3 regions of the Paracoccus actinidiae genome follow, and region 2 is predicted to be linked to each of the others. Evidence: riboswitches for the same ligand, from Rfam matches in the RefSeq annotation. Region 2 holds a riboswitch; each other region holds the start of a gene.
What was found. A riboswitch is a leader RNA that binds a small molecule or an ion and turns the genes downstream of it on or off. The one in region 2 is predicted to bind thiamine pyrophosphate.
Positions count from the first base shown of each region.

Region 1: another riboswitch for thiamine pyrophosphate. It lies ahead of thiD (bifunctional hydroxymethylpyrimidine kinase/phosphomethylpyrimidine kinase); the one in region 2 lies ahead of Q5701_RS02495 (thiamine ABC transporter substrate-binding protein).
Region 3: another riboswitch for thiamine pyrophosphate. It lies ahead of Q5701_RS18810 (YkoF family thiamine/hydroxymethylpyrimidine-binding protein); the one in region 2 lies ahead of Q5701_RS02495 (thiamine ABC transporter substrate-binding protein).

Region 1 covers NZ_CP132956.1:3,881,651-3,885,886, forward strand. Annotated here, with positions in the region: gene Q5701_RS19245 (LysR family transcriptional regulator) at 1-673, opposite strand, end outside; partial or broken gene Q5701_RS19250 (pirin family protein) at 945-1,161, shown strand; gene Q5701_RS19255 (bestrophin family protein) at 1,174-2,070, opposite strand; TPP riboswitch at 2,760-2,866, shown strand; gene thiD (bifunctional hydroxymethylpyrimidine kinase/phosphomethylpyrimidine kinase) at 2,937-3,755, shown strand; gene Q5701_RS19265 (FAD-dependent oxidoreductase) at 3,752-4,236, shown strand, end outside.
Region 2 covers NZ_CP132956.1:497,628-501,863, reverse strand. Annotated here, with positions in the region: gene mutS (DNA mismatch repair protein MutS) at 1-1,068, opposite strand, end outside; TPP riboswitch at 1,128-1,224, shown strand; gene Q5701_RS02495 (thiamine ABC transporter substrate-binding protein) at 1,256-2,236, shown strand; gene Q5701_RS02490 (thiamine/thiamine pyrophosphate ABC transporter permease ThiP) at 2,212-3,759, shown strand; gene Q5701_RS02485 (thiamine ABC transporter ATP-binding protein) at 3,752-4,236, shown strand, end outside.
Region 3 covers NZ_CP132956.1:3,789,041-3,793,276, forward strand. Annotated here, with positions in the region: gene Q5701_RS18795 (histidine phosphatase family protein) at 1-62, opposite strand, end outside; gene Q5701_RS18800 (hypothetical protein) at 323-484, opposite strand; gene Q5701_RS22955 (hypothetical protein) at 1,041-1,442, shown strand; gene Q5701_RS18805 (MYG1 family protein) at 1,403-2,206, shown strand; TPP riboswitch at 2,731-2,838, shown strand; gene Q5701_RS18810 (YkoF family thiamine/hydroxymethylpyrimidine-binding protein) at 2,829-3,440, shown strand; gene Q5701_RS18815 (ABC transporter permease) at 3,457-4,209, shown strand; gene Q5701_RS18820 (ABC transporter ATP-binding protein) at 4,202-4,236, shown strand, end outside.

The DNA of each region.
Region 1 (4,236 bases), 1.2 Mb from region 2:
GAAATTGGTCCGCAACAATGATCGGCTTGGGGCACTTCCGGATTTTGCCGAATGCGCGATTAAGCAGATAATGGATGCCAAATGTTTCATCCGGCAGGACGCAAGGCAGATCCACGATATCCTCCAAAATCAACGGCCGGCCGTCCGTAAGTGGATGCGAAGGCGGGGCAAGCGCCAGAAGCGGTTGACGCCATTTGCCGATCGTCTCGATCGCCGGATGGGTGAAGTGATCATACACGAAACCGATCTCAGACAGCCGCTGCTCAACGGCCTCCAGCACACGTTCCCGCCCGCGGATACGCACGCGGAAATAAATGCCGGGATACTGGGAGCGGAAATTGGTAATATGGGCCGAGAGGAACGGGTCGGTAATTCCTTCGACGGTCGAAAGAGACAGGGTTCCGGTCTTCAGACTGCGCAGGTCAGCAATTTCATCCTTGGCGCGCTCGATCTGGCCAAGGATTGAGGCCAAATGCTCGGCAAGTATTTTTCCTGCCGCAGTCAGAGTGACTCCTTCAGCGCGGCGTTCCAGAAGCTGCTCTTGCAGTTCATGTTCCAACTTGACGATCTGACGGCTGATGGCCGAGGGCGAGACGTGTAGTCGCTCAGCCGCCAATCTGATGGATTTGAAGCGGGCGACGTGCAGGAAGTATTTTCCAGCGGTCAGGTTCATCGTTGGGCAGTTCCCTTGCTGGATCGTCAAGGTTCTATCCCAAAGGCCTGTGTCAAACGCCATCAAAATAGAGGAAGAGCGCGCCAAGGGAGTGTCCCGGCAGCGATGGCATGTTCCCAGAATAACCTGGGCAGTGAACCACCCCGGGTTTACCGGAGAGTAGAACACTCCAAGGATTAGCCCTATGTCAAAGCCGAGATTCACCCCTGCCTATCCGGCCGAGCTTCGCGAACGCGGTGTTCGGCGCGCTGAACGGCTGAGGCCCGCCCGGATGGCGCGCCATGAAAGGAGCGAGGCCAGGAGCCGAAACCCTTGCCTCCGACCTGATCCCTGTCGACAAAGCGAGCGTGAATGCCGTGGAAGCGCTGATCGTATCGCGTGACGTTGATCCGGGGGAGATGGAAGTGCGCCGTGCCCTGCCGTTGACCAAGCGGCAGATGGTGGGGCCGTTCATCTTCTTCGACCAGATGGGACCGGCGGAGTTCCTGGCTGATCCTCGGTCAAGTCAGAACGTAGTCCGTCGGGACCGGCACAGGAGGCAGGTCTGTCTCTCCCATGGCCGAGCGCAGATGGATCTCGATCATCGTTGCAAAGGCCGAGATCGGAAGACTGTTGGGTAACATCCCAAAAGGCTCTTCCAGCTCTTCGCCTAAGGCATCAAGGCCGAAGAACGTGTAGGCCACGAGCATGGCGGCAAGGGGCGTCGCCCAGCCCAGCATGTCAGCAAGGCCAAACGGCAAAAGAAAGCAGAACAGGTAGGCGGTGCGGTGAAGGAGCAGCGTATAAGCGAAGGGCAAAGGTGTATTGGACAGCCGTTCGCAGCCGACCAGGGCCTGGGTCAGCTGGCTCAGACTATCGTTCAAGCCGAGAGCCTCGACTGATCTTAACCGATCCTGACGAAGCAAGCGTCCGACCTGCAGGGCCACGGCATGCAGTATTCGATCCGCCGGCTCGGCAAACAGGGCCGGCTCGCCTGCTTGGCGCGCGAGTGTTTTCTGGCGCAACTGCCCGACCGATGCATGCGCGAACCCGATGATCGCTGTCAGGATTTCGCGGCGCTCAGGTGTCGTCTCGCTTCGCCGCTCGTCCAGAACCGCCGTTTGCCGGGCGATGTCCCGGGCAGACTGAATGATCTGACCCCACAGCTTGCGAGCCTCCCACCATCGATCATAGCAGGCATTGTTCCGAAAGCTGAGAAATACCGAAAGCGCGATCCCGATAAGGGTTAAGGGGGCCGGGTTGACCCCTGGCACGATCTGGGGTGCCTGAACATGTGCAGCCACAACGATCACGGACAGCAGCCCAACGGCAAAGAGCTGCGGCCAAGTGCGCAGGATGACAGAGCCTTTCAGCACGAAAAAGAGCGTGAGAAGACCGGGACGAGAGCGGACGATCATTGCACAGCACCATGCATGCCAAGAGGCCCATCTTTCATCCCGTCATGGGGTCGATCAAGAGCGGCCAACGGGTGTTATGGAGCACCCTGCGACTTACTTGGTCGCCTAATATTCCCATAACTCTGGGAAAATACGAACAGACTGCCTAAATCATCCGGTTGAAAGGGAGTACAGCTTTTCCAAGTACAGGCGACCACCAGTGCTGAGCTTCAGGAGCCTCACGTCAGCAGCATCGATCATTTTGGAGATCGAGATCGTGAACATGGTCCGCAATCGTTATTCCTGACTGAAACTACGTCCATTAGCCGATCGTGGCGGTCACGGCGCCGCACGCTCAAGATCCGGTCAGCAGCATGAGACGCAGCGTCGCGCTGCTGTTAGGGCCGCTACTCAGGCACCGAAAACCCCTTGAGACGGAAACCAGCGACATGAAGACCGACAGTTATTCTGCGAGGTGCCGCTGAAGGGCCACATTGGCGATGCGCTCTTTGTCTTGGTCTGTGCCTGCGCTCACCTGTAGTGGATATACCGGCGCACGGGCCTGTGACCGGATTGTTCGTTGGACTTGCTGGGGCTGTTCATCACAGCAGTCGGCGCGGCCATGACAGTCGCATTCTCCTTGCGCTGCAAGCGTCTGCCTTCGAAACCGGCTGGACAGCCCGGTGCGGCGCAGCTACGGTCTGGGTCAACACTATCCGTTGGGGCGTCCCGTCGCGGGGCTGAGAGGTGCAGTGCGCACCGACCCATCGAACCTGATCCGGGTCATGCCGGCGGAGGGAACGGATAGGCAGACAGTGCCGCCCGTTGCCGCATGACGTCTGCCGCCGCCCCCTGTCCATGCCCCGCAAACTTGAGAGGAGGGGCAGATGACACGGACGGTCTTGACCATCGCCGGTTCTGACAGCGGCGGGGGCGCGGGCATCCAGGCGGATCTGAAGACCGTTTCGGCTCTGGGCTGCTATGGCACCAGCGTGATTACGGCAGTTACTGCGCAGAACACCCGCAGCGTATTGGCCGTCCACCACGTGCCACCCAGCTTGATCCGGGCGCAGATTGACGCGGTGCTGGACGACATTGCGGTTCATGCGATCAAGATCGGCATGGTCGGATCCGCACCCGCCATCGTAGCCGTTGCAGCGGCACTGCGTGATTGCCCGATCCCCATTGTGCTGGACCCGGTGATGGTTGCCAAGTCCGGCGACGTGCTGATGGAAGCCGATGCATTCGGCGCACTGGTCCGCGAGCTGCTGCCTCTGGCCCATGTGCTGACGCCGAACCTGCCCGAAGCGGCGCGTTTGCTCGGCGATGCCCCGGCCGAAACCGAAGCTGCGGCCATTGCCCAAGGCATGGCCTTGCGGGCGCTCGGCCCGCGCCAGGTGCTCATGAAGGGGGGTCACGCGGCAGGCGTCCAATGCACCGATATCCTAATCGGCCCTGACGGCATGATCCGCTTTTCGTCCCCTCGCATCCGCACACGCAATACCCATGGCACCGGATGCTCACTATCCTCCGCCATCGCGGCGGGGCTGGCACAGGGATTGTCGGTGACCGATGCAGTGAGCCGCAGCCATGACTGGCTTCACGGCGCAATCCGGGCGGCGAATACGTTGTCGGTGGGTGGCGGCAACGGGCCGGTGCATCATTTCCACGCGCTGTGGCCGCGCATCCCCGAGCCCGTAGCATGACCATGACCGTCATTGGCGGCGGCGTGATGGGCCTTTGTATCGCCACCGAACTGGCCAAACGCGCCATCCCCGTCGCCCTCCTTGACGAGACCCCTGGCCCGAACGCCTGTTCATGGTGGTCCGGAGGCATGCTCGCTCCCTATTGCGAGGGTGAGAGTGCCGATGAGGCAGTAACACGCCACGGGTTGGGTGCCGCCGACTGGTGGCAGAACCAGGGGGTTCCCGTCACGCGAAACGGAACGCTGGTGGTCAGCCTGTTGCGGGATGCCGGAGCGCTGGCGCGCTTTGCCCGGCGGAGCCAGGGACACCGGACGCTGGACGCAGAGGGGACAGCCAGGCTGGAGCCTGATTTGGGCACCCGGTTCAGCCACGCCCTGTTTTTCGCATCCGAAGCTCATCTGGCCCCGCGTCAGGCTCTCGCGATCCTGTCCGAACGCGTGGGGCGCACCGCGATGGCGACCGGCACCGTCATCGACTGCCG
Region 2 (4,236 bases):
CCGCGACAGCGCCCGGTCCATGTCGGGCACACGGGCCAGCGCCGTTCGCAGATCGCCCGTCAGGCGGGGATCATCGACCAGCATCGCCACCGCGTCATGCCGCGCATGGATCAGCGCCAGATCGCGCGATGGCGCGCCGATGCGACGTTCCAGCAAACGGGCGCCCGCAGCCGTCACCGTCCGGTCGATGGCCGACAGCAGCGACCCCTCGCGTCCACCGGACAGCGCCTGCGTCAGTTCCAGGTTGCGCCGGGTCGCCCCGTCGATCCCCATCGCCCCGCCTGCGCGTTCGCGAACCGGCGGGCGCAGCAGGGGCAGCTTTCCCTTCTGCGTCAGGTCCAGGTAATCGACGATGGCCCCCATGGCCGCCAGTTCGGCACGGGTGAAGGACCCAAACCCGTCCAGCGTCTCCACGCCATACAGCGCGCACAACCGCCGCTGCCCCGCCGCGCTGTCAAAGGCGGACGCGTGCAGGTCGGTCAGCGCCGCACCGGCATCAGCCGCCAGATCGTCCAGGCCCGATCCGTCGCAGGCCAGCAATTCGCGCGGCGCCAGACGCGCGAGTTCGGGCGCCAGGCGCGGCAGCGGGCAGTCCATCACCTGGAAGGCGCCGGTGGAAATATCCACCCAAGCCAGCGCGCAATCCTCCCGCACCTGGGCGAAGGCGGCCAGATAGTTGTGGCGCCGCGCTTCCAGCAGCGATTCCTCGGTCAGGGTGCCGGGCGTCACCAGCCGCACCACGTCGCGGGCCACAACCGATTTCGACCCCCGCTTCCTGGCCTCGGCCGGATCCTCCATCTGCTCGGCAATCGCCACGCGGAAGCCCTTGCGGATCAGCGTCAGCAGATAGCCCTCGGCCGCATGGACCGGCACGCCGCACATCGGGATGGGTTCCCCCGCATGGGTGCCGCGTTTCGTCAGCGCGATATCCAGGGCGCTTGCGGCGGCCACCGCGTCGTCGAAGAACATCTCGTAGAAATCGCCCATGCGATAGAACAGCAGCGCACCGGGATTGGCGTCCCGGATCGCCAGGTACTGCGCCATCATCGGGGTGGGCTGATCGGTCATGTCCTTCGTCATGGCCGCTGTTCTAGCCGCTTGCGCGGGCGCGCGAAATCCCTACATTCGGGCCTACCTCGGGGGGCCATGTGGCTGAGACGCGAAAGCGGACCCGTTGAACCTGATCCGGCTAACACCGGCGGAGGGAAGGTGACGCTGTCCTTTCTTTCGGAACCCTTTTGGAAAGGAGACAGCGATGAAACTGCCCCTGATGCTTGTTCTGCTGGCGGCGACCCCGGCCATGGCGCAGGACAAGCCCGTCCTGACCGTCTATGCGGGCGAATCCATCACCAGCGAATGGGGCCCCGGCCCGAAGATCGAGGAAGGGTTCGAGGCCTTTTGCAACTGCGACCTGCGCTTTGTCACCGGGGACGAGTTGTCCCGCGTGCTGATGGAGGGCGAGCGGACCGAGGCCGACATCGTCTTCGGCCTGAACACCGACGTGACCGCCCGCGCCCGTGCATCCGGCCTTTTCGCGCCGCATGGGCAGGACACGGGCGATCTGTCGCTGCCCATCGAATGGACGGATGAGATTTTCCTGCCCTACAACTGGGGTGAGACCGCCTTTGTCTATGACGAAACCCGGTTGCAGAACCCGCCCGCCAGTTTCGCCGAATTGCTGGAGGCTCCCGACGACCTGAAGATCGTGATCCAGGATCCGCGGTCGTCCGTGTCAGGGCTGGCGCTGCTTTTGTGGGTGAAATCGGTTTATGGCGACCAGGCGCCCGACGCCTGGGCCAAGCTGGCGCCCAAGGTGCTGACCGTGACCAAGGGCTGGTCGGAATCTTATGGGATGTTCACCGAGGGCGAGGCCGACATGGTCCTGTCCTATACCACCTCGCCCGCCTATCACATCGCCGAGGAGGACGACACGACCAAGAAGGCCGCCATCTTCCCCGAAGGCCACTACTTCATGACCGAGGTCGCAGCCCAGCTTCGCACCACCGACCAGCCGGAACTGGCGCAAGCCTTCATGGACTGGATCCTGACGCCCGAGTTCCAGACGGTGATCCCGCTGGCCAACTGGTCGCTGCCCGCCAAGCTGCCCCAGGATGACTGGCCGCAGGTCATGCGCGACCTGCCGCGCCCCGAAAAGACCCTGTTCTATTCCGAGGACGAGGCCGAGGCACTGCGTCAGCCCGCGCTAGACGAATGGCTGCGGGCATTTTCCGGCTGACGCGGGCCGAGGCCGGGGGAGCGGTCGCCGCAACCGGACTGGCCCTGCTGATCGGGGGGACGCTTGCCGCAGTCATGTGGCAGGCGCAGGGACTGTCCGGGCTTGGCCCCTGGGACTGGCAGGCGGTCTGGTTCACGCTGTGGCAGGCGGCCTTGTCCGCCGCCCTGTCGTCCGCGCTGGCAATTCCTGTGGCCCGCGCCCTGGCCCGGCGGCGCTTTCCCGGACGGTCGGCCCTGGTCACGCTGTTGGGCGCGCCCTTCATCCTGCCGGTGATCGTGGCGATCATGGGGTTGATTTCGGTCTTTGGCCGCAACGGCGCGATCAACGATGCCTTGCGGATTGCCGGATTGCCCGAGGTCAGCATCTATGGCTGGCAGGGCGTGATCCTGGCGCACGTGTTCTTCAACCTGCCCTTGTCCGTGCGGCTGATCCTGCAAGGCTGGCAGGCAATCCCGGCCGAACGCTTCCGGCTGGCCGCATCGCTGGGCTTCGGCCCCCGCGACGTGGCGCGGCATCTGGAACGGCCGATGCTGCGGGCGGTGCTGCCGGGGGTCTGGCTGGCGGTGTTCCTGGTCTGCCTGACCAGCTTCACGGTGGCGCTGGCCCTGGGCGGCGGGCCGCGCGCGACCACGGTGGAACTGGCGATCTATCAGGCCTTCCGCTTCGACTTCGACCTGGGCCGGGCGGCCAGCCTGGGGCTGATTCAGATCGGCATCTGCGTCTGCGCGATGATGCTGGCATGGTGGATTGCGATTCCTGCAGCCTTCGGGGCGGGGCTTGATGCCGCGCATATGCCCGCAGCGCCTGGCGGCTGGCGCCGGATCAGCGATGCCCTTGTGATCACAGCCGCAGCAGGATTCCTGATCTGGCCCATGGGCGCGGTGACGGCGCGCGGTTTGCCGACGATCCCCGCCCTGCCGCCCGAGGTTTGGGAGGCTGCGCTGCGATCCATGGTCATGGCGCTGATTTCGGCCACCTTGGCCTTGATCCTGACGCTGATGCTGGCCTTGTCGCTGGCGCGCGGGCGGATGCGGTGGGCGGAAACCGCGGGGATGCTGCCGCTGATCGCCTCGCCCCTGGTGCTGGGAACGGGGCTGTTCATCCTGCTGCGCCCATGGGTTGACCCCCAATCGCTGGCCTTGCCGCTGACCGTGGGGGTCAACGCGATCATGGCCCTGCCCTTCGGATTGCGGGCGCTGATCCCGGCCGCGCGGACTTTGCAGAGGGATTATGGACGGCTGGCCGATTCGCTGGAGATGGGGGGGCTTGCACGGCTGCGCTACCTAACCTTGCCGCGCTTGGCCCGGCCGCTGGGCTTCGCGGGCGGGCTGGCGGCGGCACTTGCCATGGGGGATCTGGGTGTGATCACATTGTTCGCGGGCGACCGGCCAACGCTGCCATTGCAGATGTATCAGTTGATGAACTCCTATCGCATGGCGGACGCCTCGGCCTGCGCGGTGCTGCTGATGGCGATCAGCTTCGGCCTGTTCTGGATCTTCGACCGGGGGGGCCGCCTTGCTTGAATTCGACGCCGTCCACGTCACGCGCGGCAGCTTTGCCCTGTCCGCCGATCTGTCGATACCCAAGGGCGCGCGGATCGCGGTGATCGGTCCATCCGGGTCGGGCAAATCCACGCTGCTGTCGCTGGTGGGGGGATTCCTGGCCCCGGATCGGGGAAGGATCCGCGTGGAGGGGCAGGACATCACCACCCTTTCGCCCGGTCGGCGCCCGGTATCGACGCTGTTCCAGGACCAGAACCTGTTTCCGCATCTGACGGTCGCGCAGAACGTGGGCCTTGGCCTGCGCCCGGACCTGCGCTTGTCCGATCCGCAGCGCGCCCGCGTGGCGCAGGTGCTGGCCGAAGTCGGGTTGGAGGGGATGGAGACGCGCCGCCCCGCCAACCTGTCGGGCGGCCAGCAAGGGCGCGTGGCCTTGGCCCGCGTGCTGCTGCGCGCGCGTCCCGTGCTGCTGCTGGACGAACCCTTCGCGGCGCTTGGACC
Region 3 (4,236 bases), 1.3 Mb from region 2:
ACGTTGCCTGCGCTTTGCCCGTGGCGCACCAGCCACAACCGTTCCGGCCATCTTGGCGTCATGGTCACCCCCGCCCTTGCACGATGTTCCCCCATGGTACGGTGGGCCAACGAGTAAACGAGGGTAATGGTTCAGTCGCCCGACGGGTCAGGATCGCCGCCTGTCCCGCGTGCTGCCCGACAGAATGTCCAGGAGGATACCTGCAAGGCGTGACCTGCGCCGTCAGGATAGCCTCAAGAAGGCGCTTCCAGTCGTCAGCCGGCTGGGTGCCATGCCATGTGCCCCCCACGAAGGGAACTCATGGCCTCGACCAGCCTGCTGATCATCTTGCGAGGAGGCACATCTGAGCGGCAGCCCCCAAGACCAGGCGAAAGTCCATCCGTTTGCGCATCTGCCCGATGTCGCTGAAGCCGCCGGGGATCAGCACGTCGACTTGGCGAAGCTTCGCTACGATCTCTCCCGGATTGTGCTTCTTCTGGGGCATTCCTTCGTCCTCCATCTGGCTCGAAAGCCTGCTTCAGGGAGGGTCACTTTTCAGGGGCAGACCAATTTTCGTCTTTTCGGAGGGCACGTGAAGGGGCGGTAAATCCTTCTTTGCAGGAAGCATCGCTCCCCGTCCTTCGGGACAAGCTCGCCTCAGTTACCGAACGTGCGATACGCGATTGGTGCACGTCCGGTGCGACTGCTTGTCCCACGCAACAGGAAAGGGATAGTGCCCCATCGGGTGATGTGGGCTTGGGTGTAACTGGGGCAGATTACGGGGCACAGGTGTTGCGCTTGTGATCTTGGTCTGATTCACGATCGTAGGGCCTGTCATCGGATGATGCCTTTGAGACGCTGAGCGCCGACAGTTTGCGTCGGCTCGTGGGTGATCTGTCACGACGGCTGCAATCGCTCGAGGACCGGGTAACCCACCTCGGCGATCAGCTCGCGTCAGCCGAGGTGGCCCGGACCGCCCTGCAGGCCGAGAACCAGGAACTGCGCGTGAGATCGCCCGGCTGAAGAACCTGCCGCCGCGACCTCCGTTCAAACCCTCCGGCATGGACAAGGTTACGGAACGGGAGGTTCGCAAGAGTGGCAGTCCACGGCGGCGGCGTGGCCCGAAACGCGACAAGGATCGTGTCACGCGCGAAGAGGTTCTGTCTGTGAATGTGCCCTCGGGATCGCGCTTCAAGCGATGTCGAGCCATCCTGGTTCGTGAACTGGTAATCTCGGCCGAGCTTGTCCGCTATCGGCGCGAACGCTGGCTGACACCGGAGGGCAAAAGGGTCATCGCGCCCTTGCCGGAAGGACTGCTGGGTGGCTTTGGCGCCAACCTGCGCCGGTTCTGTCTCGCGCTGCATGCCCAGGGACAGGTGACGACGGAGCCGCTGACCGCGATCACCACCAGAAGAGCCCACCCCTGCGCGGCGAGGGCCAGCCCTACAGCTCGTTCGGCCTGATCTGGGGGCACTTCGGCAGGGATTATCTGCGGGCCTTCGGTGTTCCTGATGGGGATCTGGGCACGATCCATGCAGCGTTCGACGCCGATTTCGTCCTGCCCATCGACTTGGTGGACAATGGTGCCCTGTCACCAAGCGGGCTGCTCGCGGACCTGTCCCTGCCGCTCCTGCTGGAAAGCCTCAAACCCGTCTTCGACGATCGCAGCCCGGGTGCCGATGATCGGGCCTTCGACCACGCGTTGACCATCGCTCGTGCCTTTGTCGAGGCGGCGGTTGCACGAAAGGCCGCCAAGCTGCGGGCCGACGATGATCGGGCCTTCGACCACGCGTTGACCATCGCTCGTGCCTTTGTCGAGGCGGCGGTTGCACGAAAGGCCGCCAAGCTGCGGGCCGACGCTGTCGTCATGGAGGCCATCGCCGCCGCCGGAGAAAGCCGGGTCCTCGAACTCCCGATGGGCATGCCCTTCCGCTCTGCCATCGAGAAGGCGGGCGCCGATCACCTGCTGTTCGTGGTCCATCCCCGAGAAACAGACTGGACCCTGACCGGCATCCGCCGCGAGCCCGAGGGCTTTGCCCTTCGGGCCGACCTGCCGGAGGCCTGGGCGGGACTGACCGACGCGTCCTTCGAAGCTGCATCTGGCGTTCCAGGCGCACGCTTCTGCCACAACGCCCGCTTCATTGCTGTGGCCGCAGATCGTGAGGCTGCTCTGCAGCTTGCCACTCTGGCAGTTCAACATGCGGAGGCACTGCGAGGAACAGCTTGAAGCCTACACTTGTCCCAGGTGGCAGCATCTCGTCAGTAACCAAAAGGGCGGGGAGGGGCCTGGCGGCGGTGCAGTATTTTAGTTGATAGCGAAATCGAAGCACACATCCACACGGCAAACGAAACGGGGCCGCACAGCCCCGCGACAGGAGGCGGAAGCCTACCAACGTCTTTCATCCTTTACGATCCTCTGCTGCAAGCAAATCTGTAGGCATTGCGAATTACAATCCTTGTTCACCGAAAAGTCCATCAGGACGCTTTTCCTTGGATCATCTCTAAGGCATCCCGAGAAATGAAGGTAACCCATTAGATATCTTCGCCTTTTCACTACCCTCTTTTCGAAAAGCCCACATTTTATTAGTCGATCAACCATACCAGAGGCCTCGTTCACGTGCAGGCCTGCTCATGCGCACCAGCCACCACGCCGGATCCACCAAACGGCGCCTGCAGCCGGTTGGTGCGATAGGGTCGCCGCTGTGTGCCGGACTGCATTGACAGCGGCCGCGGCAATTGTCATGGTCTGGCCGACATCAACGGGGGTGCTCCATTTTCGGGGCTGAGATACGCAAGTCGCGTGAACCCTTTTTAGCTGATCCGGGTAATGCCGGCGGAGCGAGGAACCCATGTTCATTGGCGCGCAAGTGTCGCTATATCCCATGACGTCCAATTTTGCAGGCGTCATCCTGTCCAGCCTCAGGGGGCTTGATCCCTATCGCGGCAGGCTCCGGATCGAGACGGACGATATTTCCACCTTAATGGTCGGGGGGCCAGAGCCGTTGTTCGATGCCGTGCGCGACCTTTTCGTCCGCGCCGCGCGCGATCCGGTGCATGTGACGATGCACGTCACATTCTCGCGTGGCTGCCCCGGAGAACCTGACGACCCGACCTGCCGATGCGACACGCTGACTCGTGCGCAGGGCTTGTCCCTGGCGGAACGTCAGGCCGGGGCGCTTGAGGCGGTTAGAACTGCGCCGGTCCTTGGCGTGGATATCGACGTGCAGTTTTCGCTTTATGTGCTGGGCCAGGACCGCCACATGGACGAGATTTATGGCTGCATCGACTTTCTCAAGAACTCTGGCACGTTCCTGCGGTCCAAGAACTTTTGCACCCGCCTGCGGGGCGATGCGGGGGCGGTCTTCGAGGCGCTGCGCCAAGCCTTCCTGCGCTTTGGCCCGGCCGAGGGGCATGTGACCATCGACATGACGGCCTCGGCCAACAGTCCCGGCAGGCACTGATCCCCGGGGGACGGCCATGTTGCCGCGTATCCTGCCGCCTTTGATCGTGGTTGCCTGCCTGCTGGGGGGGTGGGAGGCCTATTGCCGACTGGCAGACATCTCTCCGCTGATCCTGCCCGCGCCCTCGGGCGTGGTCCGGGCGCTGATTCTGAACCGGGTCGAGATCGGTGGCCATGCGCTGTCCACAATATCGGTTGCGGTCTTGGGCATTTCGTTCTCGATCGGATTCGCCTTTTCCACCTCGGTCATGCTGCATTTCCTGCCTTGGACCGAAAAGGGGCTGATGCCGGTGTTCGTGGCAAGCCAGACCGTGCCGCTGATCGCGCTGGCGCCGCTGATGATCCTGTGGTTCGGCTTCAGCTTGTTGCCAAAGGTGCTGCTGGTGATCCTTGTCACCTTTTTCCCGATGCTGCTGAGCTTGCTGTCCGGCTATCGGCAGGTGCCCCCCGCTTTTGTCGAAGTTCTGTCCTCGATGGGCGCCGGGCGGTGGTTGGTCTTTCGGCGCGCCGTTCTGCCTTCGGCCCGGTCAAGCTTCCTTGCCGGGCTGCGGATCTCGGCCACCTATGCGATCGTTGCCACGATCTTTGCCGAATATGCCGGGGCGTCTCGGGGCTTGGGTATCTATATCCTTGCTGCCAAGAACAACTTCCGGGCCGATCTGGTACTGGCCGCGGTTGTGGTGTCCGCCGGGCTGACGCTTGCGCTGCTGGGTGCGATCCGGCTGGGAGACCGCCTGACGGCCCGCGGACCCAAGATGCGCCATGCTTGACCTGCGCCACCTGACCGTCGGCACCGA